2 regions of the Streptomyces sp. NPDC052682 genome follow, and region 2 is predicted to be linked to the other one. Evidence: riboswitches for the same ligand, from Rfam matches in the RefSeq annotation. Region 2 holds a riboswitch; the other holds the start of a gene.

Region 1 (14,784 bases), on a different contig from region 2:
GGGCGTCGACATGGAGATCGTCGTCACCGTGCTGGAGACCACCGTCCTGGTGGTGGAGGTGCTGGACCTGGTGAGGCGGGCCGTGGACGCGTGGCGGGGCAACCGCGCCCGGGTCGAGGACGGCGATCCGCCCACGGTCACCGTCGACCCGGAGGACCCGCAGGCCGGCGACCCCGGCCGCAGCGACACGGAGGACGGTGATCCGCCCGCGGCCCGGGTGGACGGTTGAGCCGGTGAGCCGTTTCGACCCGCGCGGGTGGGCGAACCGGGCGCTGCTGGTCGGGGTGTCCGAGTACGACCTCACCGACCCGCCGCACGGCGTGCCCGGTGACCTGCCGGCCGTCAAGCACAACCTCAACCGGCTGCGCGAGGTGCTCCAGCGCGGCCGGATCTTCGGCGACCACGAGATCACCCTGGCGCGGTCGCCGACCCTGGACGACTTCAGCCGCGCGCTCGGCACGGCCGCCGCCGAGGCGGAGGGGCTGTTGCTGCTGTACTTCGCCGGGCACGGGGCCGTGCCCAGCGCGGGCGACGAACTGTTCCTGCAGATGCGCAACGCCCGGGTGATCGCGGGCGGGCACGCCGTGTTCCCCGGGGCGGAGCGGTTCACGGACGTGCTCACCGTTCTGGCCACCAGCCGGGCCCGGCGGATCGTGGTCGTCCTGGACTGCTGCAACGCTGGCAACGCCGCGTGGATCTGGGAGCAGTCGCGCGAACGGCGGCGCGTGCTGCTGCTGATGAGCGTGCAGGCCAACCACCGCATCGACGCGGGGGACGCCCGTACGCCCACGCCGTTCACCGCGGAGCTCGTCCAACTCCTCGGCAAGGACGGGGAGCAGTGGTTCCGGGACCTCGCGGACGGGCTGCGCGAGCGGATGGCCTCCGGCGGCCACCGCACCCTGCGCGACGAGCCGTGGGAACCGCAGTGGCGGGCCGCGCACGACGAGGACGTGCTGGTGTCGGCGCGGGGGGTACGGCGGCTGCCGCCGGGGCCGGAGGAGGAGCACCCTGACTCGGACTCCGACCGGGGCCCGGACCCCAACCCAGATCCGGATCCCGACCCCGGTCCGAAGCCTGACCCGGGCCCGGATTCCGACCGAGATCCGGATCCCGACCCCGGTCCGAAGCCTGACCCGGGCCCGGATTCCGACCCAGACCCGGATCCCGACCCCGATCCGGACCCCGGCCCCGGTCCGAAGCCTGACCCGGACCCCGGCCCCGGTCCGAAGCCTGACCCGGACCCCGGCCCCGCCCCGCACTCAGTCCGCCGGCGGCTCCGGGAGATTCCAGGGGCGCTGCTGTCCGGCTGGGGGACCGTGTCCGCCTGGTTCCGGCGGCCCCGGCTGCCCCGTCTGCACCGGCTCGGCCGGCACCCCCGCCGGGCGTTCGCGCTGGGCGCCGCCCTGCTGCTCGTCCCGGCCGCCCTGTACCTGTTCTTCCACCACCGCGGCGACGACGACACCGTCTGCGCCCCGGCCGTCGAGTTACGCGTGCTGACCGACCCCGACCTGGAGCGGACCGTGCGGGCCGCCGCCGACGCGTATCTGGCCTCTGAGGAGAACACCACCGACGGCTGCCGCCGCAGCGGCATCACCGTCTACAGCGCGGGATCCGCCCGGGCCGTCCACGCGCTGCGCAAGCAGTCCACCGAGTGGAAGGAGCCGCCCGGCGACGCCGACAACCCGCAGCGGGACGTCGGCCCGCAGCCGGACGTGTGGATCCCGGCCTCCCCCGCCGACGCCGCCCGGGTCACCGGGGGCCAGGACTCGGACGCCGTCGCGGCCCTGGAGCCGGATACGGATCCCTTCGCCTACTCCCCGGTCGTGCTGGCCGTTCCGCAGGACCTCGCGGTCGAGCCGCTGTACGAGCGCGTCGGTCCGCCGCTGACCCGGATGATCGACGACCTGCGCGCCCGGGCCAAGGGCGCCGAAGTGCGCCGCCCCGACCCCGAGTTCACCGACACGGGCCTGCTCGCCACGGTCGGCCTGCACCGCCCCGACAGCGTCGACCCGGCCCGCGCGGAGCGCCGCATCGCCCCGGGCGCGCCCTCGCCCACCGCCGGTGACCTGCTGTGCGTCCTGCCCGACGCGAAGTCCGTGGACCTGCGCACCGCCGCGCTGGTGCCCGAGTTCCTCATGAAGAGCGGGGTCGGCTGCGACAGCGCGAAACGGGTGCCGCGCATGGCCCAGTACCCCGGTGACGTCCCCGGCATCGAACCGCTCTTCGTCCGGGTCCGCTGGAAGGGCGCCGACCGGGACAGGGCGGACCGGGACGCGGCGGCCGACGGCTTCCGGGCCTGGCTCACCGGCGAGCGGGGGCGCGAGGTGTTCGCCCGGGACGGCTTCCGCGCGGCCACCGGCGACCGGCCCCTGATGGACTCCGACGACCCCGGGACCGCGCCCGACGCCGGCCCGGACGACGGCCTGGTCTCCGATCCCACCGGCCTCGACCGGTCCGCCGGGCGGGACCAGATGGAGCAGGCGCTGACGCGCTACAAGAACGCCAACGGCCCCGGCCGGGTGCTGTTCCTGCTGGACAGCTCCGGCTCGATGACCGACCGGTGGGAGGGGCCCGGCGGCGGCCCCCGCCTGCTGCAGCAGTCGCTGGGCGGGCTCGGCGGCCAGGACGAGTACGGCGTGTGGGCGGTGGCGGGCCTCGGTGACCGGTCGTACGAGACGCTGCTGCCGTTCGGGCAGCACAGCCGCAAGGAGGCCCGGGCCGCCATCGGCGCCCGTGCCCGGGTCCGGGACGCCGAGGCCGACCCGCACGCGGCCCTGCTGGCGGCGCTCGACGCGATGGACGGGCACGGCACCGGACGCCCCCGGCTGATCGTGTACATCACCGACGACGAGGACGTGGGCCGGCTGGCCGGCGCCGACCTCGCCGACGTCCTGGCCCGGGCCCGCGCGGTGAAGGTGCCGGTGGCGATGGTGTCGCTGGCCGCCGGCGGCTGTGACCGGGGCCGGCCGGACGCCGAGGTGTCGGCGGCGAGCGGGGGGCGCTGCATCGACGCGGGCGAGAAGCTGGGCGCGGCGCTGCACGACGAGGTGGCGCGGACGGGGACGGGGGAGGACTGATGGGCCGGTGGTCGCTGCGCGGGCTCGCCGCTTCGGCGGCGTGCCTCGCCCTGCTCCTGACGGCCGGCTGCACCGGCGACGACCCCGGCGGGGCGGCGCCCCCGCCCTCGGACGCCGGGCCCGGCCCCATCGTGGTCGCCAGCGGCCGGGACGTCACCGGCAAGAACGGGATCCGTCAGCAGCTCATCGACGCCTGGAACCGGCGGCAGGGGGACACCGGCTACCGGGCCCGCCTGGTGGAACTGCCCGGCAACGCCGACGAACAGCGCAGCCAGCTGCTCGGCGCCCTGCAGTCCGGCAGCGCCACCTACGACGTGGTCAACCTGGACGTGACCTGGGTGCCGGAGTTCGCGGCGGCGGGGCTGATCCGGCCGCTGCCGAAGGAGCTGCTCGACGCCGACGTCATCCCGTCGGTCGCCGCGACGGCCCGGTGGGACGGCCAGGTCTACGCGGCGCCGTTCAACAGCGACGTCGGACTGCTCTACTACCGGCGCGACTACCTGGAGCAGGCGGGAGTGCAGGACCCCGTCCTGGACCCGGGCATGGACTGGGCCGGGCTGGAGGACCTGATCGAGACGGTGAACGAGCGCCGGCCCGAGGGCTACGAGAAGGGCTGGACGACCCAGCTGGCCGCCTACGAGGGCCGTACGGTCAACGCGATGGAGGCGTTCGCGTCGGCGGGTGTCCACCTCACCGACGCCCGGGGGAGGTACACGGCCACCGTCGGCGAGCTCACCCGGGGCGTGGCGGAACTGCGCCGCCGTACCGCGGAGTCGTACACCCTGCGCCCGGAGGCCGAGAGCTCGGACGAGGACACCTCCCTGGACGACTTCGCCGACGGCCGCACCGCGTTCCTGCGGCACTGGCCGTACGCCTACGGCACCCTGCACCAGACCTTCGACCGCCGGCAGCTCGGTGTCGTCCCGCTGCCCGGCAAGGCGGTGCTCGGCGGGCAGAACCTCGCCGTGACGGGGACGTCCGAGCGGGCGGCCAAGGCGGCCGACCTCATCCGGTTTCTCACCGGCAGGGAGAGCGAACGCTGCCTGCTGGACGCCGGGTTCGCGGCCACCCGGGCGTCGGCGTACGAGGACGACGGGGTGCGGTGCACGGTGGCGGCCACCACGCCGACGGCCTCCCCCACCGGGGAGAGCGCCGACCGCATGCCGCGCGACAAGGCCGGCCGCCCCCTGTACGCCGAGCCGACCCTGTACAAGGCGCTGAAGGACGCGGTCCACCGCCCCCGCACCCCGCTGTACGGGGCGTTCACGCAGACGTTCACGGCCCGGCTCGGCGCCCTGTTCGGCGACCGGCCGCCGGACGACACGGAGTTGGCGAAGAGCCTGGACGAGGGGCTGCGCAGGGCGCTGCCCGGCTGACGCTTGCCCCACGGCGGGCAGGCAGCCGCCGACGGGGCGAGGGGGAAGTCGGCGTTGCCCCACCAGGCTCCGGGACGGGGGCGTAGGCCACCGCACGGCACCGAGGCCGTCACGGCTCTCGCCCTGAGCCGCGACGGCCGCACTCTGGCCGTGGGCGGCGATACGAGCGCCGTCCAGCGGTGGGACGTGACCACCGGCCAGCCCCTGGGCGGCCCCCCGGCCCACCCCCGGCGGGTGCCGTACCGGACGGTGTGCGGCGGTGACGGACCGTCCGTCACCCGCGGTGCCCCCGGTCTCAGGATGATGAGCGGATCGATCACCGTCAGCAGGGACACCCTGCTGAGCGAGATTCTCAAGCCAAACATGGGCCCGGTTCACCTGGCGATCTGCCGGAAACACTGCGACCCACGGCACTGAGGAGCAACAGATGACTTACTACCCTGACCTGTCCCCCTACTCCTACGACGAGTCCTCTCGCGAGATGCTCAACGTGGGGTGGCTCTCGCCAGAGCACGACTACACGAGGGGCGTGGTGGACGAGCGGGTGGTTGAAGCCCTGAAGATCCTCTGCGCCGCCTACGAGAACCAGATGCGCGGCATCCATCACTGCGAGTTCTGCGACGCCGACCGGCCGTTCGTCTTCGGTGGGACAACTGGCGACACCAAGGTCCTGCTCGGCTCGGCGGAAATCCGAGTGGAGGGAGCAGACGGAACGTGTTACGCCGCACCGGATCTGGTGCTCCATTACATAACGGGGCACCACTATTGTCCCCCCGAGGAGTTCTGCCAAGCAGCGGTGCGCGCCGCGGGACTTGGAACGGTCAGTGAGCTGACCCTGGCCGAGTAGTCACGACCCACGAAGAAACAGCACGTATAGCGGGAGCCCCGCCGGGCCGTAGGCTCGCGGGGCTCCTGTCTCGTGGAGAGTCCGCGATGGAGGAGGCCAAACAATCCCCCTGGACTTCTTCCGTGTATTCCAACGGAGAGTGCGTATTGATCAACATTGCCTGGTCCCGGAAAAGCGAGGTCGCCGGGGCTCTCATCGCCATGGCGAGGGTCGGGGACTTGTGACGTATGACCCGCAGCGGGAGCTGGTCGTCGAGGCGTGACGCACGCGAGTTGCTCGCACCCCAGGCAGCCGTGCGCGCGGCGGGACTGGCAACGGCGGGTGGGCTGACCCTGGCCGAGTAGTTACCCCCGGCCACGGACGACGGACCGTCGCACAGCCGGTCCGGGTAACCTGCAGGCACTTGTGCACGACCAGGGCGGGGCTTGTGGAGAACCAACGAACGGTGGCCGACGGGCTGCGGCTCGGCCTGCGCGGGCTCGTCCAGGTGGCCCTGGGCGGTGCCGCGCTCGCCGTCGTCGTCACCGTCGCCGCCCTGCTCGGGCCGATGCTCGCCCTCGACCTGTACACCCCGCCCGTCGCCGCCTGGTGGACGGTCTTCACCGCGATCACCGTGCAGGGCGTGCCGTTCCTGCTGCTGGGCACGGTGGTGTCGGCCGCGATCGGCGCGTTCGTGCCCGAGCGGGTCTTCACCCGCCTGCTGCCCCGCAGCCCGGCGCTGGCCGTGCCGGTCGCGGGCGCGGCCGGGGCCGTCCTGCCCGGCTGCGAGTGCGCCTCCGTGCCGGTCGCGGGCAGCCTGATCCAGCGGGGTGTCGCCCCGGCGGCGGCCCTGGCGTTCCTGCTGTCGGCGCCCGCGATCAACCCGGTGGTGCTGGTGGCGACCTCGATCGCCTTCCCGGGGCAGCCCCGCATGGTGCTCGCCCGGCTCGCCGCCTCCCTCGCGGCGGCGGTGATCATGGGGTGGCTGTGGGCCCGGTTCGGGCGGGAGGAGTGGCTGCGGATGCCGCGGCGGTCCGCCCGGCAGGCGGCGAGCGGTCCCCGGGCCTTCGTCTCCGGCCTCCAGCACGACTTCCTGCACGCCGGCGGCTTCCTGGTGGTGGGCGCGGCGGCCGCGGCGACCTTCAACATCGTCGTACCGAGGTCGGTGCTGGACGTGTTCACCGGATCGGCCTGGCTGTCGGTGCTGCTGCTCGCCGTCCTGGCTGTCGTGCTGTGCGTGTGCAGTGAGGCCGACGCGTTCGTGGCGGCCTCCCTCAGCGGCTTCTCGCCCACCGCCCGGCTGGCGTTCCTGGTGGTCGGCCCGATGGTGGACCTGAAGCTGATCGCCCTGCAGGCGGGCACCTTCGGCCGGGCCTTCGCCGTACGGTTCTCGGCGGCGACCTGGCTGGTGGCGGTCGGGAGCAGCGTCCTGGTGGGGTGGTGGCTGCTGTGAGGCGGTACGGACCGGCCGTCCTGCTCGCCCTGACCGGGGCGGCGATCTGGCGGGTGTCGCTCTTCAGCGACCTGTACCTGCGGTACGTACGCCCCGGTCTGCGGCCCTTCCTCCTCGTGTCCGGGGCGCTGCTGATCCTGCTGGCGGCGGCGGTGGCGGCCCTGGCGCGCGGGCAGCGGCAGGCCCATTCCCACGGTCCCCGGGCCGCCTGGCTGCTCACCCTCCCCGCCCTCGCCCTGCTGCTGTTCCCGCCGCCCGCCCTCGGCTCCTACAGCGCCGAGCGCGAGTCGGCCCAGCGGTCGTCCCAGGGCGTCGTCACCTTCCCCGCCCTGCCGGCCGGTGACGTGCTGGAGATGTCCCTGAACGAGTTCACCGCCCGGGCGTTCTACGACAGCAGGCGCTCGCTTCAGGGCCGTACGGTCCGCCTGACCGGGTTCGTCACCCGCGACGGCGACGGCACCTGGTACGTCACCCGCCTCCTCGTCTCCTGCTGCGCCGCCGACGCCACCACCGTCAAGGCCGAGGTCCGGGGCGCGGCCGGCCCGCCCGCCGACACCTGGGTCACCGTCACCGGCACCTGGCACCCCGAGGGCGCGCCCGGTTCGGACGAGGCGTGGCCGCCGGTCGTCGACGCGGCGGAGGTGCGGCGGGTGAGGGCGCCCGCCAACCCGTACGAGGGGCGCTGACCGGTCGGTCGGCGGCACGGTGCGCCGCGAGGGCGTGCCCGGTTGGGACGTGGCGTGGTCGCCGGTCGTCGATGCGGCGGAGGTGCGGCGGGTGAGGGCGCCGGCCAATCCGTACGAGGGCGCTGACCGGTCGGTCGGCGGCACGGTGCGCCGCGAGGGCGCGCCCGGTTCGGACGAGGCGTGGCCGCCGGTCGTCGACGCGGCGGAGGTGCGGCGGGTGAGGGCGCCCGCCAATCCGTACGAAGGGCGCTGACCGGTCGGTCGGCGGCACGGTGCACCGCGAGGGCGCGCCCGGTTGGGACGTGGCGTGGTCGCCGGTCGTCGATGCCGCGCGGGTGCGGCGGGTGAGGGCGCCGGCCAATCCGTACGAGGGGCGTTGAGCGGCCGGTCGCGGATACCCCGTGAAGGCCCTCTGCGCACGGGTTTCGCCCTGCGGGCCACGGGTAGTCGGGGCTCGTTTCCGGGCGGGCGGCGCAGGCCGGACCACCCTGTCGAGGGCCCGCCCCGGGAGTCCGTCGATGGTGAAAGGCGCGGTGCTCGAAGGAGGCGGTGACCGTGCGGCCCAGGGACGACCCCAGTGGCGCCCCCGGCCCACACCCCAAGGACATCGACCGGGCGCGAGCCGCCGACATGATCGCCGAGGGCGTGCGCGGCGCCGCGCCGGGGGAGATCCCGGGTCGGCTGTGCGCGGTGGCGGTGGAGCTGCTGCCGGTGACCGGCGCCAGCGTGTCGCTGCGCAGCGACGGCATGCCCGTCCAGCTGAGCGCCAGCAGTGACCGGGCCGCGCGGCTGGCGCAGATCCAGGCCACGCTCGGCGACGGGCCGTGCCGGCTCGCGCTGGAGACCGGCGCGCCGGTGCAGGCCTGCGACCTGACGACGGGTCAGGACCCGCTGCGCTGGCCGGTCTTCGCCCAGCAGGCGACGGCCGCCGGGGTCAGGGCGGTGTACGTGATGCCGCTCGGCAACGACACGGTGTGCCTGGGCACCCTCGACCTCTACCGCGACACCCCCGGCGTGCTGACCGACCGGCAGCTGTACGTCGCCCGGCTCGTGGCCGGGGCGATGACGGTGGCCCTGATGGCGCTGCCGCACGGGGAGGACCACGAGACGCTGGGCGGGGAACCCTGGCTGAGCGGCCTGGCCGCCGACCACGACGAGCTCTTCCAGGCCATCGGCATGATCATGGCGCAGCTCGGCGTGGGTGCCGACGAGGCGATCGCCCGCCTGCGCGGCGACGCCTTCGCCCGGGGCCGCACCGCCCTCGACGTGGCACGCGACGTGGTCGCCCGCCGCAGGCGGTTCGAACGGGACCCGTGATCCGCGCAGCCGTGCGCCGCCGTGCACCGGGCGTGGTGACCTTCGTAGGCTCCCGGTCATGGACATCACCACTGTGCTCTTCGCGCTCGTCCTCCTGCTGGCTCTGGTCACCCTGCAGAGCCGGATCGCGCAGGCCGAGCGGCGTGCCGTCCGCGTCGAGCGCAAGCTCGACCGGATCCTCGACCACCTGGGGCTGCGCGAGGACGAGCCGTGGCGGGACGAGGTCGAGGCGCTCGTACGGGACGGCAGACGCATCCAGGCGATCAAGGTCTACCGGGAGGCGACGGGCGTCGGCCTGGCGGAGGCGAAGGAAGCCGTCGACCGCCTCGGCTGACCCGCCCGGCTCACACGTCGGCCCGCCCCTGCTCCCCGATCTGAGTCAGGCGCTCGGCCCCGAGCCGGACGGCCGTCTGCGCGACCTCCGCCGCGAGGTCGCCGAAGCCGCCGTGGGTGAGGGTGATCGCCTCATCGCCGACCCGGACGGCGGCCACGTCGACGGTCAGGTACGCCGACTCCCCGTCCGCCGTCTGCCCGCCGAGCACCACCCGCAGGGCCTGCCGCGCGTCCCCGGCCTCCGGCAGCGGCAGGTCGGAGACCTGGACGTACGCCACTCCGCCCCGGGTGGTCGCCGCCATGAACTCCCCGCACCTTCCGGGCAGCGACCTCAGCCAGTCCAGCGTGCGGTCCACGTCCGCCGGGCGGTGTGCGGCGACCTGGTAGCGCAGCTGGGCCTCGGTGCCGGAGTCGTCGAGCGCGGAGGTGGCGCGCGGACCGGTGGGGGTGCCGAACAGGTCCTCGGTGTACAGGACGTCGAGCAGGCGCTGGCACTCGGTGTCCTCCGTACTGGCCTTCAGCAGCCCGTCCCGCCAGGTCGCCGCCCCCCGCGTCGGCACCCACGCCTCGCCCAGGTCGGCCTCCGTGAGCAGCGCGGCCCGCACCTGCTCGGCGGTGAGGGCGGCGGACCGCTCGGCGGAGGGCCCGGCCGGGCTGGACGCGGGCGAGGCCCGGTGCTCCGGCCGGGACGCCGGCGGCGCCTGGACGGAACAGGCGGCGCTCACCAGGGCGGACGCCGACAGCCCGGCGGCGAGGAGGACACGGGCGGCGGCCGGGGGGTGGGTCATCGGGGGTGCCTCCCTGCGGAGCCGGACGGAGCCGTCCGGGATCAGCGCGTTCCAAGATCGGTGCGTGTTCCTAAGGCACCACCTGACGCGGCGGCTTTCCACCGCGGCGGGCCGTCCGGGTGAGGGCGGCCCGGACCGCTCCGGGGTGTGATCTTGGACCTTTCCGGACCGGGCGGCTATGCAGCGGCCCCGGCGACGGCCTACGGTTGCCGGGCCGTGGTGTTCGGGAAGCCGGTGACGTGCCCTCAGGGGCCCAGTCCGGAGCGGCCCTCGCCACTGTGATCGGGGAGTTCCCGACCCACGTCCCGCAGGGACAGCCACTGGCCGCCAGGCCGGGAAGGCGGGCCGGGCGCGCGCACCCGTAAGCCAGGAGACCGGCCACGGCATCTCACGAAGTGATCCACGAGGTGCTGGAGCGTGACCGGATGAGCCTGCCCACCCCTGCCCCCTTCCGCTGGCGCCGGGAGGACACCGTCAAGACGGCCGGACTGATGGCGGCTGTCGCCGCCCTGCACGTCGTCGCGTTCGGGGTGCTGTTCCTGCTGGTCGTGCCCGGCCACTACGAGGTCGGCGACAAGGCGTTCGGCATCGGGCTGGGCATCACCGCGTACACCCTCGGCATGCGGCACGCCTTCGACGCGGACCACATCGCCGCGATCGACAACACCACCCGCAAGCTGATGGCGGACGGCAAACGCCCGGTGTCGGTGGGTTTCTGGTTCGCGCTCGGCCACTCCAGCGTGGTGGTCGTCCTGGCCCTGCTGATCGCGGGCGGCACGCAGCTCGCCGGCCGGGTGATGGACGAGGACTCCCGCACCCACCAGGTCCTCGGTGTGCTCGGCACGACCGTCTCCGGCTCGTTCCTCTACCTCATCGCCGCCCTGAACCTGGTCGCCCTGGTGGGCATCCTCAAGGTGTTCCGGGCCATGCGGGCGGGCGCGTACGACGAGCGGGAGCTGGAGGCGCACCTGGACGCGCGCGGCTTCATGAACCGCATCCTGGGCCGGCTGACCAGGTCCATCTCCCGCCCGGGGCAGATGTTCCCGCTCGGCTTCCTCTTCGGCCTCGGCTTCGACACCGCCACCGAGGTCACCCTGCTGGTGATGGCCGGCTCGGGCGCGGCGGCCGGGCTGCCCTGGTACGCGATCCTGTGCCTGCCGCTGCTCTTCGCCGCCGGCATGAGCCTGTTCGACACCCTCGACGGCACGTTCATGAACTTCGCCTACCAGTGGGCGTTCTCCAACCCCGTGCGCAAGGTCTTCTACAACCTCACCATCACCGGCCTGTCCATCGCCGTCGCCTTCTTCATCGGCACCATCGAGCTGGTCGGCGTCCTGCACGACAAGCTCGACCTGCACGACTCGGTCACCGGCTGGATCGCGGGCCTGGACCTGGACCACGTGGGGTACGTCATCGTCGCCCTGTTCGTGGTGGTGTGGGCGGCGGCGGTGGCGTACTGGAAGCTGGCGCGGGTGGAGGAGCGCTGGGCCGTACGGGCGGCGGAGACGCCGTAGCGGGGCGGCGGCGGGAATCGCCCGGCCGGGCCCCGGGTTGACGGTGGTGCCCGGCCTGACGAGGGGAGCCGACATGCCCGAGCAGCAGCAGCCCGCCGTCCGCGAACTGCGCCTGGTGGTCACGGCGGCCGACTACGACGCCGCCCTGCACTTCTACCGCGATGTCCTGGGCCTGCCCGAACGGGGCGCGTTCAGCTCCCCGGACGGACGGGTCACCATCCTGGAGGCCGGCCGGGCCACCCTGGAGCTCACCGACCCGAACCACGCCGCGTTCATCGACGAGGTGGAGGTCGGGCGGCGCGTGGCCGGACCGATCCGGGTCGCCTTCCAGGTGGACGACTCCCCCACCGCCACCGCGCGACTGGCCGCCGCCGGAGCCGAGGTGCTCGCGGAGCCGACCCGCACTCCCTGGAACTCCCTCAACTCCCGCCTGCGGGCCCCCGCCGCCCTCCAGCTGACCCTCTTCACCGAGCTCGGCGAGGAGTCGCGGCCGGACTGAGGCGCTGCTAGCGTCCGGCCACGTGAACGACAGCGTGTACGTGGGCAACGCGGGCAAGGACGCGGCACTGGACCGGGGATGGCTCCTCGGGCACTTCAAGGACATCGGCGATCCGCGCCACAGCGAGGCTGTGGAGATCAAATGGGGTGTGCACCCCCGTGGCGATGAACGACCGCAGTGGGTGAGGGGTGAGGAACGCACAGCTCTCCTGGTCCTCGTCAGCGGCCGCTTCCGCGTCGAACTCCCCGGTCGCAGCGTTCTTCTGGAACAGCAGGGTGATTACGTGGTGTGGGGGCGCGGAGTCGATCACTCATGGTTCGCGGAGGAGGATTCGGTGGTGCTCACCGTCCGGTGGCCGTCCGTGCCCGGCTACGCCGTGACAGCGAAGGACGAGGGGCCAGTGCAGAGCTGATCGAGCGGCGGTCACCACCGCCGGAGCGGATCACCCGGCGCCCGTCTCCTCGACGGTGGCCAGGTACAGCTTGACGTAGCGCTCCACGTCCACGTCCAATCCGACGTCCACCAGGGTCTGTTCACGGGTGCCGTCGTGGAGCTCCGACTCGCCGGGGCGGGGGCGGCGGTCGACGATCGTCATGCCGCGGGTCGGGCCCGGGGCGAGGGACACCTCCACCGGCAGGCGGCGGGTGGTCAGGCCCTCCGGGTCGGCGACCGCGCACACCGCGCCCGCGTCGCCGAGGCCGCCGGCGGTCTCGTCCGGGTCGCCGGGGCGGCTGCCCGGGTGGGCCGGGCGGTGCGCGAGCAGGTCGCCGGCCAGCCGCGTGCCGGGCTCGGGGCTCGCGCGCAGCCGCCGTACGTCCGCCGCCGGGACGACGACCCGGGAGAACACGTCCAGCCCGTACATGGTGATCGGCACCCCGGCGGTGAGCAGGACGGCGGCGGCCTCCGGGTCGTGCCAGACGTTGAACTCCGCGACCGGCGTGGCGTTGCCCGTGGCCGCCGCGCCGCCCATGAACACGATCCGCTCGATGGTGCGGGTGACCTCCGGGTGGGTGCGCAGCAGCAGCGCGATGTTGGTCAGCGGCGCGGTGGGGATCAGGGTGACCGGGCGGGGGCTCGCCAGGATCTCGCGGCGCAGCAGGGTCACCGCGTCCACGTCGGCGGGGGTGCGGGCGGGGGCGGGCAGGCCCAGGTCGCCCATGCCGTCGTGCCCGTGCACGTGCCGGGCGGAGCGCGGCGCCTCGATCAGCGGCCGCTCGGCGCCCCGGGCGACCGGGATGTCCGGGGCGCCGGCCCGCTCCAGCACGGTCAGCGTGTTGCGCACGACCCCGTCCACGTCCGTGTTCCCCGCCACGCAGGTCACCGCGCGCAGGTCCAGCCCCGGGTGCCGTACCGCGAACAGCAGGGCCAGGGCGTCGTCCACGCCGGTGTCGCAGTCGATGATCACCGGGATGCGGTCGGTGTCGGTCGGCACGGCAGGGCTCCTTCCACGGCGGGCGGTGCGAGCGACCTTACGCGTCCTCCCACAGCCGGCTCCCGCGGGCGGCCACCTGCTGCCCGGCCCTCCGCAGCAGTTCGGCCACCGGCATCGCGCCGGGCCGCCGCCCGTCCCGCAGCCGTACGGCCACCAGCCCTCCCTCGGCCTCCCGCTCCCCGAGCACCGCCTGGTACGGCACGAGCCGAGCCTGCCGGATCCGCGCGGCCAGGCTGCCGCCCTCGGGCCCGGCGACCTCGGCCCGCAGACCGAGCTCCCGCGCCTGCCGTACGACGTCGTACGCCAAGTCCGCCTGCGCCTCCCCGACCGGCAGCACGACCAGCTGCACCGGCGCGAGCCACGCCGGGAAGGCGCCGCCGTGCTGCTCGATCAGGTGGGCGACCGCGCGCTCGACGCTGCCGATGATGCTGCGGTGCACCATGACGGGGCGGTGCCGGGCGCCGTCGGGTCCGATGTAGTGCAGGTCGAAGCGTTCGGGCTGGTGGAGGTCGATCTGCACGGTGGACAGGGTGGACTCGCGTCCGGCGGCGTCCGCGATCTGCACGTCGATCTTCGGGCCGTAGAAGGCGGCCTCGCCCTCGGCGGCCTCGTACGCCACACCGGACAGCACCTCCCGCAGCATCGCGGTGGCCCGCTCCCACAGCGCGGGGCCGGCGACGTACTTGCCCGAGGCCCCGGGCAGGGAGAGCCGGTACCGGGCGGCCCGGATCCCGAGGTCCTCGTAGGCCCGGGCGATCAGGGCGAGCGCGGCCCGGGCCTCGTCGACGGCCTGGTCCAGGGTGCAGAAGATGTGCGCGTCGTTGAGCTGGATGGCCCGCACACGGGTCAGCCCGCCCAGCACACCCGACAGCTCGGAACGGTACATGCCGCCCAACTCCGCCATCCGGTACGGCAGTTCGCGGTAACTGCGGGAGCGGGAACGGTAGATCAGAGCGTGGTGGGGGCACAGACTGGGCCGCAGCAGCACCTGCTCGGCGCCGAGCCGCATCGGCGGGAACATGTCGTCGCTGTAGTGCTCCCAGTGGCCGGAGATCTCGTACAGCTCGCGTTTGCCGAGCACGGGCGAGTACACGTGCCGGTACCCGGCCGCGCGCTCCGCCTCCCGTACGTACTCCTCCAGGGTGTGCCGTACGACTGCCCCGTCGGGCAGCCAGTACGGCAGCCCGGCCCCCATCAGCGGGTCGGTGTCGAACAGGCCGAGTTCACGGCCGAGGCGGCGGTGGTCGTGCATGGCGGTCTCCCTCGCAAAGGTCACGGAGGCGAGCACCACGCGCCGAAGCCCCGGGGCACTCGCCCCGGGGCTTCGGACGTCAGTCAGCTGTCAGCGCGCCGGGACGGGGTCCGGCGTCGTCGTACGGGACGAACGGGGGGCGCGCTGCATGGGGGGACCGTAGCAACGGGTGGGGGGCCGGGCCAACGGGATTTCACCGTTCCTCGCAGGAGGTGGCGGACTTCGCCAGGA
Region 2 (14,784 bases):
GAGTGCCCCTCCCGGAGGGAGCCATTCAGTCGCGCCGGGTCTCCAGCACCGCCCTCGCCGCGTTGTGCCCGGGCACCCCGCTGACCCCTCCCCCGCGCACCGCGCCCGCCCCGCACAGCCAGACGTTCGCGTGCCGGGTCTCCACGCCCCAGCGGCCGGTTCCGTCCTGGGCGTACGGCCAGGACAGCTCGCGGTGGAAGATGTTGCCGCCGGGCAGCCTGAGGTCCCGTTCCAGGTCGAGCGGGGTCTTCGCCTCGATACAGGGCCGTCCCTCGGCGTCGGTGGCCAGGCAGTCGGCGAGCGGCTCGGCCAGATGGGCGTCGAGCTGGGCCAGCGTCGCCTTCAGCAGCTCCTCCCGTACGGCGTCGTTGTCCCGCTCGAACAGCCGGGCCGGGGTGTGCAGGCCGAAGAGGGTGAGGGTGTGGTAGCCCTGGGCGGCCAGACCGGGGGCGAGGATGGACGGGTCGGTGAGCGAGTGGCAGTAGATCTCGCAGGGCGGCGCGGCGGGCAGCTCACCGGCGGCGGCCTGGGCGTGGGCGGCGGCGAGCTGCTGGTAGCCCTCGGCGATGTGGAAGGTGCCGGCGAACGCCTCGCGCGGGTCGACGGAGCTGTCCCGCAGCCGGGGCAGCCGCCTGAGCAGCATGTTCACCTTCAGCTGGGCGCCTTCGGCGGGTGCCGGGGGTGTCGCGCCGGTCAGGGCGGCCAGTTCCTGCGGGGAGGCGTTGACGAGGACGTCCCGGGCGTGGACGACACCGTCGCCGTCCGCCGTGCGGTAGGAGATTGCGGCCGTGCGGCCGTCCGTGTCGATGCGTACGGCCTCGTGGCCGATGGCGAGGACGGCGCCCGCGGAGCGGGCCGCGGCGGCCAGCGCGTCCGTGAGGGCGCCCATGCCGCCGACCGGGACGTCCCAGGCGCCGGTGCCGCCGCCGATCACGTGGTACAGGAAGCAGCGGTTCTGCCGCAGCGAGGGGTCGTGCGCGTCGGCGAAGGTGCCGATCAGGGCGTCGGTGAGGACCACGCCCCGCACAAGGTCGTCCGCGAAGTGCTCCTCGATCACGACACCGACCGGTTCCTCGAACAGGGCACGCCAGGCGTCGGCGTCGTCGACGCGGCGCCGCAGTTCCTCGCGGGTGGGCAGCGGCTCGGTGAGGGTGGGGAAGACCCGCTGGGCGACGCGCCCGGTCATGCCGTAGAAGCGCTGCCAGGCCTCGTACTCCCGCTCGGAGCCGGTCAGCCGGGCGAACGCCTCCCGGGTGCGCCGCTCACCACCGCCGACGAGCAGCCCGGTGGGGCGTCCGTCCCGTTCGGCGGGCGTGTACGAGGAGACGGTGCGGGTGCGCACCCGGAAGTCCAGGCCGAGCTCCCGCACGATCTTCCTCGGCAGCAGGCTGACCAGGTACGAGTAGCGGGACAGCCGTGCGTCCACCCCGGCGAACGGCCGGGTGGAGACGGCCGCGCCGCCGGTGCGGTCCAGACGCTCCAGCACCAGCACGGAGCGTCCGGCACGGGCCAGGTAGGCGGCCGCGACCAGGCCGTTGTGGCCGCCGCCGACGATGACGGCGTCGTACGTACGGTCGGTCCGCGGTCCCTCGGGTGTGGTCATGGTTCTTGGTAACACGGGGTGATCCGGGTCAGCCAGGGGGACGGACCTGCCAGGCGCGCTCCGGCCGGACAGGTCCTGGGACGCTGCGGCCGGGTCCGTCAGGGGGCGCTGGGCCGGCGCACGGCCGCGACCTTACGGTGCAGCTCCGCCGCCGTGCCGCGGCCGAGCTGTTCCAGGCAGCGGACCTCGTCCTCGCGGCCGGCGAGGGTGTCGGGATGGTCGGGGCCGAGGACGCGTGCCCGGGCGGCGGCCACGCGCCGGTACTCGGTCAACGCCTCCGCCCAGCGGCCCAGCCAGCCCAGCCCCACGGCGACCTCGCGGCGGCTGACCAGGGTGTCCGGGTGGTCAGCGCCGAGCACCCGCCCGCGCAGCGCGCACACCTCGCGGGACTCGGCGAGGGCCTCCGCCCAGCGGCCGAGCCGCCCCAGGGTGACGGCGAGGCCGTGGCGGGCGCGCAGGGTCTCGGGGTGGGCGGGGCCCTGGGCCCGGGTGCGGTCCTCCACCAGCGCGCGGTAGTGCGTCAGGGCTTCGGCGCTGCGGCCGAGGCGGCCCAGGCTGATGCAGATCTCGTAGCGGGCGGCGAGCGTGTCGGGGTGGTCGGGGCCCAGCGCCCGGGCGCGGGCCTCGGCGACCTCGTGGTAGGTCTCCAGGGCTTGCGGCCAGCGCCCCAGCCGGCCGAGCGCGTAGCCGACCTCGTACCGGGTGACGAGGGTGTCCGGGTGGTCGGGGCCGAGCACCCGGGCACGGGCCTCGGCCACCTCGCGGGCCATCCGGTGGGCGTCCTCCAGCAGGCCCAGCTGTCCCGCGGTGAAGGCGAGGTTGTGCCGGCAGCGCAGGGTGTCGGGGTGGTCGGGGCCCATGGTGCGCTCCCGGACGGCGAGGACCGCCGTGTACACCTGGTAGGCGTCGCGGGTGCGGCCGAGGCGGCCCATCACGTACGCCATCTCCTGGCGGGCGGCCAGCGTGTCGGGGTGGTCGGCGCCCAGCACCCGGATGCGCGCCTCGGCGACCTGCTTGTACGCGCGCAGCGCGTCGGCGGCACGGCCGGTGCGGCTGAGGGCGAAGGCGACCTCGTAGCGGCTGGCCAGGGTGTCGGGGTGGTCGGGGCCGAGCAGGTGCTCGCGCTCGGCGGCGACCGCGCGATGCACCTCGCCCGCCTCCGTCCAACGGCCGAGCCGTCCCAGACTCAGTCCCGCGTTGTGCCGGGCGGCCAGGGCGGCGACGGCCTGCGGCGGCGGCACGGGCCGCTCCTCGGGAAGGGGCTCCCCGGCACGGCCGACCGCGGGCCGGGCGATCCACTCGCCGGACAGTCCGGCCGCCGGGTGGGGCGGCGGGGTGAGCGGCGCGGCCCCGGCCGCCTTGGGGCCGGTCGTGATGCCGTGTGTCCAGGAGGGGAGGGGGGTGTCGGGGGTGGGAGTGGGCGGGGTGCGGCCACAAGTGGTCCGAGCGCGGAGGGACTCCGCCGCGTCGGAGTGGAGCGAGGGCGCCAGGTCCGGAGGGAGCCCGGGCACCGCCGTGTCCGGGCCGGACGCAGAGGGCGCCGCCTCCGACCCGACCGGGGCGGCCACCGCCGCAGGGCCGGGCAGGGAGGCATCCTTCCCCGGGGAGAGCGGAGGCACCGCCCTATCCGGAGCCGGCCCGGAGGAAGCCCTCTCACGGATGGGACCGGGCACCGTGTCCGGGCCGGATGCGAAGGGCGCCGCCTCCGACCCGGCCGGAGCGGCCGGCGCCGCCGGGCCCGGCGTAGACGCCTCCTCCCCTGTGGCGAGCAGGGACAGCGCCGCATCCGGTTGCGGCCCGAGCAACACCGCCTCGGGCGGGCCGTCGGAACCCGGGCCGGGCCAGGACACGACCGCTTCCATCTCCGGCCCCGCGGCCGGAGCCTCTTCGCCGGCCTCGTACACCCCTGGCTCGGGCCAGGACACCACCGCTCCGGAGGCGCGCCCGGGCACCGCTCCGCCGGCAGGCGGACGGGGCACCGGCGCGGGCGGCCAGTACGCCGGGGCGGCACGGTGGGCGTGGAGCCGGCGGGCCAAGGCGCGTGCGTCGCCCGGGCGCCGGCCGGGGTCCTTGGCCAGCAGGTCCAGGATGATCCGCTCCAGGTACCCGGGCAGATCGGCGCGGTGCTCGCGCGGCGGCCGGGGCGGGGTGTCGCGGTGGCCGACGAGGATCGCCCACGCGTCGCCGAGGTCGAACGGCGGTACCCCCGTGGCGATCTCGTACAGCACGCACCCGAAGGAGTACAGGTCGCTGCGCGGATCGACCCCGTCGCCGCTGATCTGCTCCGGCGACATGTAGTGCGGCGTGCCCATCGCGATGCCCGTGCCGGTCAGCCGGGCGGTGAAGCCGATGTCGTGGCCGAGGCGGGCGATGCCGAAGTCGCAGATCTTCACGGTGCCGTCGGCGAGCCGCACGATGTTGGCCGGCTTCAGGTCCCGGTGGACGATGCCCTGGTCGTGGCAGTAGGCGAGGGCGGCGGCGACCTGGTCCGCGATGTCGACGACGTCCGCGACGGGCAGCGGGTGCCCCTTGTTGTCCTCCAGCAGCCGGCTGAGGTCGCGCCCCGCCAGCAGCTCCATGACCAGGTACAGAACGCCGTCGGACTCCCCGAAGTCGTGCACCACGGTGATCCCGCGGTGCTGGAGGGCCGCGGCCACCCGGGCCTCGCGCCGGAACCGCTCCCGCACCACCCGGGTGAGGGACTGGTCGTGCTGCGGGCCGAGCGGCTTGAGGCACTTGACGGCGACGTGCCGGCCCAGCGACTCGTCCCGGGCCCGCCACACCTCCCCCATGCCGCCGCGCCCGATCAGGTCGAGCAGCCGGTACCGGCCGTGGATCAGCCTGCTGTCCCCCATTTCGCGCGCTCGCTCCCCCCGTTGCCGTGCGCCCGCCCCTCCCCTGGGCCGTCCAGTATGGCGGCCTGTCGTCCCAGTTTGTACGGCGCCGGACGCGCGTCGGGGCCGAGTCTCGCCACGGCGCGCAGGATGTGTTTGGGCGGCAGTTGCCAGCGCAGGTCCGCGGGAACGCGGCGCAGTATGAGGCCGGTGAGCCGCAGCCGTGCGGTGGCGAGGGCGGGTGCGGGGGCCCGCCTGCCGTACAGCTCGTGGGCGTACGGCGGCAGGGCGGCGTACGCCAGTTGTGCCACCTGCCGCCAGGCGATCTCGCGCACCGGGACCAGGAGCGGGTGCGCCGGAGGGTGGAGCAGGAAGTCGTCCACCTCGCGTGCCTCGGGTCCCGCGGCGAGTTCGGGGCGCACCGTGTCAAAGTAGGCGGCCAGGCCGGCGCGGCTCGCCGGTACGGCGCCGGGGTCGAGGCCGACCAGGCGGGCGCTGTGCCGCTGTTCGGCGATGTAGCGGTCGGCCTCGGCGTCGGTGAGCCGGAACCCGGAGCGGCGCAGCACGTCGAGGTAGGAGTCGATCTCGGCGCAGTGCACCCACAGCAGCAGGGCGGGCTCGTCCACGCGGTACCGCTCCCCCGTGTCCGGGTCGGTGGCGGTCAGCGTGCGGTGGATCTTCCGGACCCGGGCGCCCGCCGTCTCGGCGGCGTCGGTGGTGCCGTACGTGATCGTGCCGACGAAGTTCGCGGTGCGCATCAGCCGGCCCCAGGCGTCGCGCCGGAAGTCGGAGTTCTGCAGGACGCCGCGGACCGTGCGCGGGTGCAGGGCCTGGAGGTACAGCGCGCGGATGCCGGCGATCCACATCATCGGGTCGCTGTGCAGCTGCCAGGTCACCGACGTGGGCCCGAACAGCCCTGGGTCGGCACCGGCCGTGGGTGTACCGGTCATGCGTGTCACCTCCGCCCCGACCGACACGATGGCACAGCGGGGGCGACTGGTCGACTGTCTCGTCCCACCCGGCCGTTCCCGCCCCATCCGCTTGTTGAGCGTTCACCTACCCGGGGGAAGTTCGGTAAGGCTGCCCTTATATGCTGACGATCTCCGGTCTGCCCCTGAGGGCGCTGGAGGCCCAGGCGACACATCCGTACGACAGGACTTGACATGCGCACCACTTCACGGGGTCTCCTCGCGGCCCTCGTCCTCACGCCGGTGCTGGCCGGCTGCTTCGCCCCCGGCGACAACGGGAGCGGCTCGGACACGGGCGCCGGTGCGGGGTCGGGCGGGCGGCTGCGCGTCGCGCTGGCTGTGCCGCCGGTGCAGGCCCTGTCCCCGTACAGCAACGACGCCACCGTGCTGAGCAAGCTGTCCGTCGCCGAGGGCCTGACCGCCCTGGACAAGAACGGCGCCGCCGCCCCCGCGCTGGCGAAGTCCTGGAAGCGGGACAACGCCACCACCTGGACCTTCGACCTGCGCAAGGCGAGGTTCCAGGACGGCACCGAGGTCACCGCCCGGTCCGTCGTCAACGCCCTCGACCACGCGGGCCGGGCCACGCCCAAGCCCCGCGTCCTCAGCGACGTGACCCTCACCGCGAAGGCGGCGGACGCCGACACCGTCACCCTCACCACCAAGAGGCCCGACCCGGTGCTGCCGCTGCGGCTCGCCAGCCCCGCGCTCGCCGTCCTGTCGGCGAAGGCGTACGCGAAGGACGGCACGGTCAGCCCGGTCGGCACCGGCACGGGCCCGTTCGAGATCACCAAGCTGAGCGGGAAGTCGAAGGCCACCCTCGACCGGTTCGACGGCTACTGGGGCGGCAAGGCAAAGGCGCCGGGCATCGACGTGACCTGGATCGCCGACGGCACCGCCCGCGCCAACGCCCTGCGCAGCGGCGACGTCGACATCGCCGAGTGGATCCCCACCGCCCAGGCCAAGCTGCTGCCCAAGGGCACCATGCACGAGGTGCCCTCGGTGCGCACCGACAGCCTGATCCTCAACACCCGCGGCGGCCTGTTCGCCGACCCGGCGCTGCGCGCCGCCGCCCGGGAGGCCGTGCACGGCTCCGCCCTCGTCGACTCCGTCTTCGGCGGCTACGCCGACCCCGCGCAGGGGCTGTTCGGCCCCGCCGTGCCCTGGGCCGCCGACCTGCGCGTGAAGGTGACCGGCCGCGCGAAGGCCGCCAGCCCGGCGCAGGTCAGGTCCGAGACCAAGGGCAGGACGCTGCGCCTGGCCACGTACACCAACCGCGCCGAGCTGCCGGAGGCCGCCACCGTCCTGCAGCAGCAGCTCCAGAAGGCCGGGTTCACGGTGCGGCAGGACGTGCGCGAGTACACGCAGATGGAGGCCGACCTCCTCGCCGGCAAGTACGACGCCCTGGTCTTCTCCCGGGTCACCCTCCTGGACACCGGCGACGCGGTCGACTATCTGGCCAGCGACTTCACGAGCGACGGCGTCTACAACATCGCCGGCCTGAAGGACCCCGCGGTCGACAAGGCGATCCGCGCCGCCGCCGGGGAGTCCCGCCCCGAGCAGCGGCACGAGAAGATCATGAAGGCCGAGGCGGCGATCCTGCGCACCGACGCGATCGTCCCCCTCGTCCACGAGAAGGTCGTGCAGGGCATCGCCACCGATGTCGAGGGTGTGGTCCTCGACCCGCGTGAGCGCTCCCTGGTCGATGCCGGCACGCACCTGAAGTAGCCCTGGATGAGCGCCACTCACGCCGCCCTCGCCGCCGCCCGCCCGTACCGCTGGAGGGCGGCGGCGGCCGGCCGGGTCGCCGCCGGGGCCGGGCTGCTGGCCGCGGTCGCCCTGCTGCCGTGGCTGTCCGGCACCGACCCGGCGCGCACCGTGCTGCGGGCCCGCTCCGCCGACCAGAACCCGACGCCGGCGGAACTGGCCGCCGTACGCGAGCAGTTCGGCCTGGACCAGGGGCCGCTCGCGCATCTCGCGCACTGGGCGGGCGGACTGCTCCGCGGCGACGCGGGCGCATCGTGGGTGTCGGGCGAGCCGGTCCTGCCGCAGGTGGCCACCGCCCTGTCGGTGTCCCTGACGCTGATGCTGGGCGCGCTCGTGGTGACCGTCGGGGTGGCCGCCGCGCTCTGTGCGCGCACCGTCGTCCTGGGGGCGCGACGGCGGCTGAGACGGGACCGGGCCGGCACCGCGGCCGCCGTGCTCGCCGCGCTGCCGAAGTTCCTGCTCGCCTCGGTCCTGGCCACGGTGTGCGGGGTGTGGTGGGGCTGGTTCCCGTCCAGCGGCTGGGAGGGGCCGCGGTGGATGGTGCTGCCCTCCCTCGCCCTCGGCATCCCGTCGGGCGCCATGATCGGCGGGCTGCTCGACCAGGCGCTGCCGGCCGCGTTCCACGAGCCGTGGGCGCGCACCGCGTACGCCGCCGGCCTGCCGCCCCGCCATATCGCCCGGGACGCGCTGCGCCGCACCGTGCCGGGTGTCCTGCCGCAGCTGCTGCCCACCGTGGTGGCGCTGGTCGGCGGGGCGGTCGCGGTGGAGAAGATCTTCAACATCCCGGGGCTCGGCCAACTCGCCCTGGACTCCGCCGTCGCGCAGGACCTCCCGGTGCTGCAGACCGCGACGCTGGCGCTCGTGCTGCTCGGCGCGGGCGCGGGCGGCCTGCTCGGCGTGGCGCGCCGCGCCCTCCTCGGCCGGCCGCTGCGGGACGGGGCCCTGCCGACCCTGCACCGCCCGCCGCTGACGCCCCCGCGCGCACTGCGCTGGATCGTCCTGGCCTGTGCCCTGGCCCTGCTGGCCCTCGTCATGGCCGGGCTGCTGCGCGACCCGCTCCAGGTCGACACCGCCGCACGCCTGCTGCCGCCCTCCCCGGAGCACCCCTTGGGCACGGACGCGCTGGGCCGTGACCTGCTCGCCCGGCTGGGCCACGGGGCGCTGCGCACCGCGGTCGTGGCGCTGGTGGTGACGGTGGTCAGCGTGGTCACCGGCCTGCTGCTGGGCATGGCACCGCGGGCGAGCGCCGGCCTGACCGAGGTGCTGGCGACCCTGCCGGCCGTCCTCGCGGGCCTGCTCGTGGCCGGGGTGACGGGACCGTCGGTGTGGGGCGCGGCGGCCGCGGTCTGCATGGTCGGCTGGACCCCGTACGCCGCCCAGACCGCCGCGCTGCTGGAGCAGGAGCGCGCGAGCGGCCACATCGCCGCGGCCGTGGCGCTGGGCGCCGGGCGGCTGCACGTGCTGCGCCGCCACCTGCTGCCCGCGATCGTCCCGGCCGTGGTCCGCAACGCCCTGCTGCGTCTGCCCACCGCCGTCCTGGTCCTGGCGTCCCTCGGCTTCCTGGGCCTGGGCGAGCAGCCGCCGGCTCCCGAGTGGGGACGGCTGCTGTCCGAGAACCAGCCGTACGCCGAACTCGCCCCCTGGACCGTGCTGGGCCCGGCCGCCGCGCTCGTCCTGCTGTCCGTGCCGGCCGTGGCGGGGAGCGCGCTGGGGCGGCGCAAGGGGCGGTGAGCGGCCGGCGGCCGCCCGCGCGGGACGGTTGGCCGCGCCGTTCGCGGCGGTGCGGTGTGCTACGCGGTGCCGGGACCGTCGAGGAACCGCAGCAGCACGGCGGCCTCCGCGCGCAGGCGCGCGGCGCGGCCGGCATGCGCGGGTGCCGTCAACCGCGCTGCCTCCTCGAGCCGTTCGGCGGCCTCGGCCCGCACGACCTCGACCACCGCGGGCTCGCTCAGCTCACGCCGCGCCGCCTCGGTGGCCCCGGCGCCGGCCGGAGCCGCCTCGATCGCCACCCCGCGCAGCGCGTCCGCGTCCACGGGCACCGCCTCCGCGTTGTCCAGCGCGGCCAGGGTCGCGCGCAGCGCACTCACCGCGGCCCTGTCACGGGCCCGCATGGCTTCCGGCAGGGCTTGACGCATACGAAGACGTAGGGACATGCCGGTGACCTTAGGGGCGGAACTTCCGGCACCTCAACGGCATTACGCACAGGGCCCCGGGCATGCCCGGGGCCCTGTGGCGCGAGGAGATGGGTGGGGGATCAGTGCGGCACGGAAGCCGCCGGTGTCGGAGCGGGCCGGTGGGCGGTGGTCCTGGGGGTGAGCGCGCGTTCCGCCAGTGCGCCGAAGAGCAGGCCGAAGGCGGTCCACAGGGTCGCCTGGACGGCCAGCGCCGCGAGGCGGAACTGCCACAGCAGCGTGGCGGGGAACCCCTTGGGGACGTTGTCGTAGGACGGCAGGAAGGCGTAGGCGAGGACGACGGCGAGGACGAAGAACGCCCCGGCGGCCAGCGTCGCGTTCCAGTTGCCCAGGCGCGGCGCGAGGCGCCTGCCGAGGATCACCGTGCCCACGGCCAGCAGCACGCTCAGCACCACCATCAGGAAGTACAGGGCGGTGCGCTGGTCGAGGGTGTCGGGGTCGCCGACGGCCGGCGGGTTGGCGGGGTACTTCAGGAACGGCACGACGTACACGGCGACCAGGCCGGCCGCCGCGAGCAGCAGCGCGCTCGCGCGCGGCCCGAAGCGGCCGATCCGGCCGAGCGCGACGCAGTACGCCAGGGCGGCGATGCCGCCGAAGGCGACGCCGTAGACGAGGACGCCGGTGGACAGGCCGGCGGTGGACTGCAGCGTACGGCTGACGATCTCCTCTCCCCCGTGTTCGTGGGCGTGCGCCTCCTCGAAGGCGATCGCCGCGTCGACGCGCGGCTCGCCGAGGAAGTAGGCGACGACGAGGGCGAGCAGGCCCGCGGCCAGACCCGCGAGCATGCCGCGCACCAGCAGGGTGCGCACCGTTGCGGAGTTCATGGGCTGGTGGCTTCCTTCCCCGCCGTCAGTGGCAGGGGAAGCCGAGCAGGTGGCGTGCGTCGTGCACCCACTCGTGCACGTCCTCCCCGGCCAGCAGGGAGGTGGCGCCCTGCTCGGCGCCGACGAAGTACAGCAGGACCAGCATCAGGACGCCGAAGAAGACCGCCCAGGGAGCGATCGCGCCGAGCGGCAGCTTGGCGGGCAGGGCGTCGGGGGTGGTGGTGGGGGCCGGGTGGACGGCGGACTGCGCCATGGCAGGACCTCCTGGGATACTCGCGTCCCGAATCGGTGGTGCACGAACGACGGCAGCGGGTCTGACTCACCGGGCCGCACAGGGCGTGCGTGCCCGGCATACAGTGGCGCGACCGTGCCGGAATCCCACCGGCTTCCACCATGCCGTCGTGAATGTCGACGAGACCGTACCGCGTGGCGCGGATCCGGCCAAGGGCGCATGGGCGGCGGCGAGCGCCCCTTGCGGAGCCGGGGGCCTCAAAGCCCAGTCAGAGAAAGGACGTTGGGGCGGGAGTGGACGGATGACGAGCCGAGTGATGTTGATCTCACCCGCGATCACCGCGGCTGTGCGGGAGGCCCGTTTCGACGACGGGTGCCCGCTGGACGCGGCCGGGCTGCGGCAGGCCGAAGCGGCCGCCGGCTCTCTGCCGCCGGCCGCGCGGATACGGGCCTCCCCCACCGTGCGCTGCCGGGAGACGGCCGCCGCGCTCGCGCTCGACGCCGTGGCCGAGCCCGAGTTGGCGGGGCTGGACGCCGGGCGGTGGCGCGGGGCGACCCTGGCGGAGGTGGGGGCGCGGGAACCGGAAGCGCTGGCCCGGTGGCTCGCCGACCCCCATGCGGCGCCGCACGGCGGCGAGTCGGTGCGGGCGTTGTGCGACCGGGCGGCGGCGTGGCTGGCCTCGGTCGCCGGGGCCGAGGGCCGGACCGTGGCCGTGGTCGAGCCGGAGATCGTACGGGCGGTGGTGGTACGGCTGCTGGGCGCGCCCGACTCGGCGTTCTGGCGCGCGGACGTCCCGCCCCTGACGGTGGTGGAACTCAGCGGCCGGTCGGAGCGCTGGAACGTACGGCTGGGCCGCCCGCTGGGGGCGCCGCCGGCCTGACGTCCCCGCCCTTCGCGGCCCACAAGTCCGCAGAGCCTTCCCGGCGCCTCCACCGCCGACTCGTTGCTCTGCGACCGACCGCCGACCCCTGCCGGACCGCCTGTGCGTGGACCTGCTGATCCGCTCACCCACCCAAGCCCGGCCACGGACCGCACGCCCGGCTCGGCGCCCACCGACCCCGGGTCCGCCTGCGCCCAGCACCTGCCGATCCGCGCCCCGCCCAGGCCCCGGGCCACCGGCGGCACCGGCGGCTCGGCGCAATCCGCCCCTCGGTCGGGCGGCCGACTCGACACCCGCCGGCCCTGCCGGACCGCCTGCGCACGGAGTGCCGATCCGCGCACCCACCCAAGCCCGGCCCCACGGACCACACGGCCGGCTCGGCGCCCGCCGCCCCAGGTGGTCCGCCGTGCGCGGCACCGCACCAGGACCCGAGCACAGGCACTGCCCGGGCGCGGTACCGGCTGACCCACGTACCACCTCGGGCTCGGGCCACGGGCCGCACCTGCCTGCCCGGCCGATCCCCGTCAGCCCCAGGCCGACGAGCGCGGGCGACCCGGCACGCCGTTGCCGACGCCTCCGCGCCGTCGGCCGCCGGACGTACCGCCGGGTCGCCCGCACCGCACCGGCGCACGGGCAGGACACCGCTCAGGCCTCCGGCCCGCGAGGCGGGGGCGCCGTGCGGTGCCGGTCAGCCCAGAGTCGCCAGGAAGTCCGTGCAGGCCCGGGCGCACGCCCGGCACGCCGCGGCCGATTCCTCCGCTCCCGGGTACGCGTCGAAGACGTGCGCGCCTTCCAGGCACACCGTCCGGCACCACTCCACCTGTGTGCGCAGGGCCTTCTCGTCCACCTGGTTCTGTTCGGACAGCACACGGCAGGTGGCGTCGCACACCTCCGCGCACATGATGCCCTTGCGTCGTACGAGTTCCTGGTTCTCGGTCCCTTCGGGATCCACGAGGCTCGCCCGCAGCGCGCACGCCCGGGCGCACTCCGTGCACGCCTGCGCGCAGGCGAAGCGGTCCTCCAGGAACCGGAACAGCTCCTGCTGGGATGTCGTAGAAGTCACACGGCGCGGGTAGCCCCGGCCGAAGCCGGTCAAACCCAGTGCTCGCAAGGGTTCCGTCCGTTTTCCGGAACCCGGCGCCGGGCACTCGGCGAGCGCGACATCACGAGGGACGGAGGTGGCGGACATGCCCGGACGCGAGGAGCTTCCGTCGACCCTGGAGCGTTCCCCCGAGGACGCCCAGCGCACCTGGATCAAGGCGCACGACTCGGCGGTGGAGCAGTACGGCGAGGGCGAGCGCGCGCACCGCGTGGCGTTCGGCGCGCTGAAGCACATGTACGAGAAGGTCGGCGACCACTGGGAGCGCAAGGAGGGCGGCCGCAAAGGCCCCTCCGATCCCCGCTCGGCCCGGCCCCGCGGGCAGGGCGGCCGCAGCGGCGAGGGCGTCGACGAGCAGGCCTCCAAGGAGCACCTGTACGACCTCGCGAAGCGGCTCGGTGTGCAGGGCCGGTCACGGATGTCGAAGGGCGAGCTGCTGGAGGCGATCCGCAAGGCCAACCGGTCGCGCACCCGGGCGGCGCGGGAGAGGTGAGCCGGTTCACGGTGAGGACCGGGGGTACTCGCGAGCCATGAATACCGCATGGATGGAGCTGGCCGCGGGCCGGGGCGCCCTCGGCGTCGGACTGATCGTGGCGGGTGCGGTGGTCGTCGTGCTGCTGCTGGGCGCGTTCGCGCTGGGCATCCGCGTCATGCGCCGGGAGTCGCCGGCGCCGCGCCCGGAGGAGCAGCCCCGCATGCCGGACGGGGGCCCGGTCCGTGAGACGCACGAGATCCGGGAACCCGAGGAGATGCCGAGAAGCGAGACCCGTCTGACGCCGCACGAGCTCAAGGGCCACGGCACCACGAGGGACCGGACGAGCGCGGCGCAGCAGCGGCCCCGCTGGGACGAGGGCAGCAGCGGCTCGTTCGGCAGCGGGGGGCCGGGCGGGCGCTGACCCGCCGCAGCAGCCGCTTCCGACGGCTCGGGACACCGGCGTCGTAGACGAGTCCGCATCCAGGGATCCGTACACAGGGAAGTGAGAACCATGGCCGATCCCGCACGCAACACCCTGCCGCTGCCCGACTACGACCATCTGCCGATCGGCGGGCTGGAGAGCCGTGTGCGGTCGCTGTCCGCGGACGAGGTGGAGGAGCTGCTGGCGTACGAGCGCTCGCACGGCGACCGTGTTCCCGTGGTCGAGCTGCTGGCGAACCGGCTGGAGCAGTTGCGGGCGGGTGCGCAGCCGACGTCCGGCGACCCGGGCGCGCTCCGTCCTGAGCAGCGGGAGGGGCACGCCGGTTCCGCGGTGTCGCCCGCGACCTCGCCGGAGCCGTTCAGCCCGCCGCCGCACGGCACCCCCGACCAGTTCGGCAAGCCGAAGGGGGACCGCATCTGAGACCCCCCGCACATGGGTGAGGGCCCACGCCACGGTGGCGTGGGCCCTCACCCATGTGCGGGGGGTGAGGTGGATCACACGTTCGAGGTGCATCGTGGCGCGGGGGTCAGCGTCTTTTGAGGGGTGTACGGGGTTGGTCGGACGCGGGGGACGGTGAAGGTGGAGCGGTTGCGGGGGGCGGACGGCTTCGACGAGTTCGTGGCTGCCCGGTGGTCGGCGCTGCTCCATGTCGCCCGGCTGCTCACCGGTGGCGACCGCCAGCGCGCCGAGGACCTGGTGCAGGAGTCGCTGGTCAAGCTGTGGTTCGCCTGGCCGAAGGTCGGCGAGCAGGCTCCGGAGGCGTACGTCCGCCGCGTGCTGGTGCGGATGGCGGCCCGCTCGGCCAGGCGGCGCTGGTGGGGTGAGCGTCCGGTGGAGCAGCTGCCCGACCGCGCCGAGCCGGGCGACGTGTCCTCCACCGTGGCCGAGCGCTCCCGGCTGGAGGCCGCCCTGGCGCTGCTGTCGCCGCGGCAGCGGGCCGCGGTGGTGCTGCGCTACTACGAGGACCTGCCCGAGTCCCAGGTCGCCGAGGCGCTGGGCTGCCCGGTGGGCACCGCCCGGTCCCACGCCTCGCGCGGGGTGGCCCGGCTGCGGCAGCTGCTGTCCGAGACCGTCCGGCCGGTGGGGTGAGGGGAGAAGCGATGGACGACTTCGAGCGGGACCTGGCGCGGCTGATGCGCGACACCCAGCAGCACGCCCCCTTCGCACCCGAGCACCGGCGGCGGCTGCACGAGGGCATCCGGGCCCGGCGCCGTACCCGGCTGCTGTGGCGGGCGGGCGGCGGTGCCGTGGCGGCGGCCGGGCTCGGCGTCGTGCTCGCCGTGCTGCCCGGCATGCTGACCAGGGCCCAGCCGCCCGCCGATCACCGGCCGCAGCCGATGACCAGCCCGACGCCCTCGGTCAGCGCGCAGCCCGCGCCCACGCCCACGCCCACGGCCCCCGAGCCGAGCGCGAGCACGTCCACCGCCGTGCCGACGGCCCCGCCCCCCACCAGCAGCAGCAGCGCGCCGCC

Evidence for each region. Region 2 has a riboswitch for cobalamin ahead of AB0K80_RS25500 (CbtB-domain containing protein). Riboswitches for the same ligand answer to the same signal wherever they lie in the genome.
Region 1: another riboswitch for cobalamin. It lies ahead of AB0K80_RS29675 (HoxN/HupN/NixA family nickel/cobalt transporter); the one in region 2 lies ahead of AB0K80_RS25500 (CbtB-domain containing protein).

What each region holds. Positions count from the first base shown of each region.
Region 1 covers NZ_JBFATS010000023.1:89,897-104,680, forward strand. Annotated here, with positions in the region: gene AB0K80_RS29625 (hypothetical protein) at 1-229, shown strand, start outside; gene AB0K80_RS29630 (substrate-binding domain-containing protein) at 234-3,077, shown strand; gene AB0K80_RS29635 (extracellular solute-binding protein) at 3,077-4,453, shown strand; gene AB0K80_RS29640 (hypothetical protein) at 4,881-5,300, shown strand; gene AB0K80_RS29645 (permease) at 5,728-6,732, shown strand; gene AB0K80_RS29650 (TIGR03943 family protein) at 6,729-7,418, shown strand; gene AB0K80_RS29655 (hypothetical protein) at 7,453-7,671, shown strand; gene AB0K80_RS29660 (GAF and ANTAR domain-containing protein) at 7,968-8,735, shown strand; gene AB0K80_RS29665 (ribosomal protein L7/L12) at 8,794-9,069, shown strand; gene AB0K80_RS29670 (hypothetical protein) at 9,080-9,856, opposite strand; cobalamin riboswitch at 10,057-10,254, shown strand; gene AB0K80_RS29675 (HoxN/HupN/NixA family nickel/cobalt transporter) at 10,282-11,370, shown strand; gene AB0K80_RS29680 (VOC family protein) at 11,444-11,869, shown strand; gene AB0K80_RS29685 (signal peptidase I) at 11,892-12,281, shown strand; gene AB0K80_RS29690 (nucleoside hydrolase) at 12,312-13,301, opposite strand; gene thrS (threonine--tRNA ligase) at 13,339-14,577, opposite strand; gene AB0K80_RS29700 (alpha/beta hydrolase) at 14,747-14,784, opposite strand, start outside.
Region 2 covers NZ_JBFATS010000017.1:89,664-104,447, forward strand. Annotated here, with positions in the region: gene AB0K80_RS25465 (NAD(P)/FAD-dependent oxidoreductase) at 26-1,603, opposite strand; gene AB0K80_RS25470 (tetratricopeptide repeat protein) at 1,702-4,458, opposite strand; gene AB0K80_RS25475 (oxygenase MpaB family protein) at 4,440-5,387, opposite strand; gene AB0K80_RS25480 (ABC transporter substrate-binding protein) at 5,601-7,130, shown strand; gene AB0K80_RS25485 (ABC transporter permease subunit) at 7,137-8,900, shown strand; gene AB0K80_RS25490 (hypothetical protein) at 8,960-9,280, opposite strand; gene AB0K80_RS25495 (CbtA family protein) at 9,424-10,185, opposite strand; gene AB0K80_RS25500 (CbtB-domain containing protein) at 10,211-10,438, opposite strand; cobalamin riboswitch at 10,475-10,622, opposite strand; gene AB0K80_RS25505 (histidine phosphatase family protein) at 10,719-11,297, shown strand; gene AB0K80_RS25510 (ferredoxin) at 11,986-12,360, opposite strand; gene AB0K80_RS25515 (ChaB family protein) at 12,485-12,889, shown strand; gene AB0K80_RS25520 (DUF6479 family protein) at 12,927-13,292, shown strand; gene AB0K80_RS25525 (hypothetical protein) at 13,383-13,733, shown strand; gene AB0K80_RS25530 (SigE family RNA polymerase sigma factor) at 13,893-14,402, shown strand; gene AB0K80_RS25535 (cellulase) at 14,414-14,784, shown strand, end outside.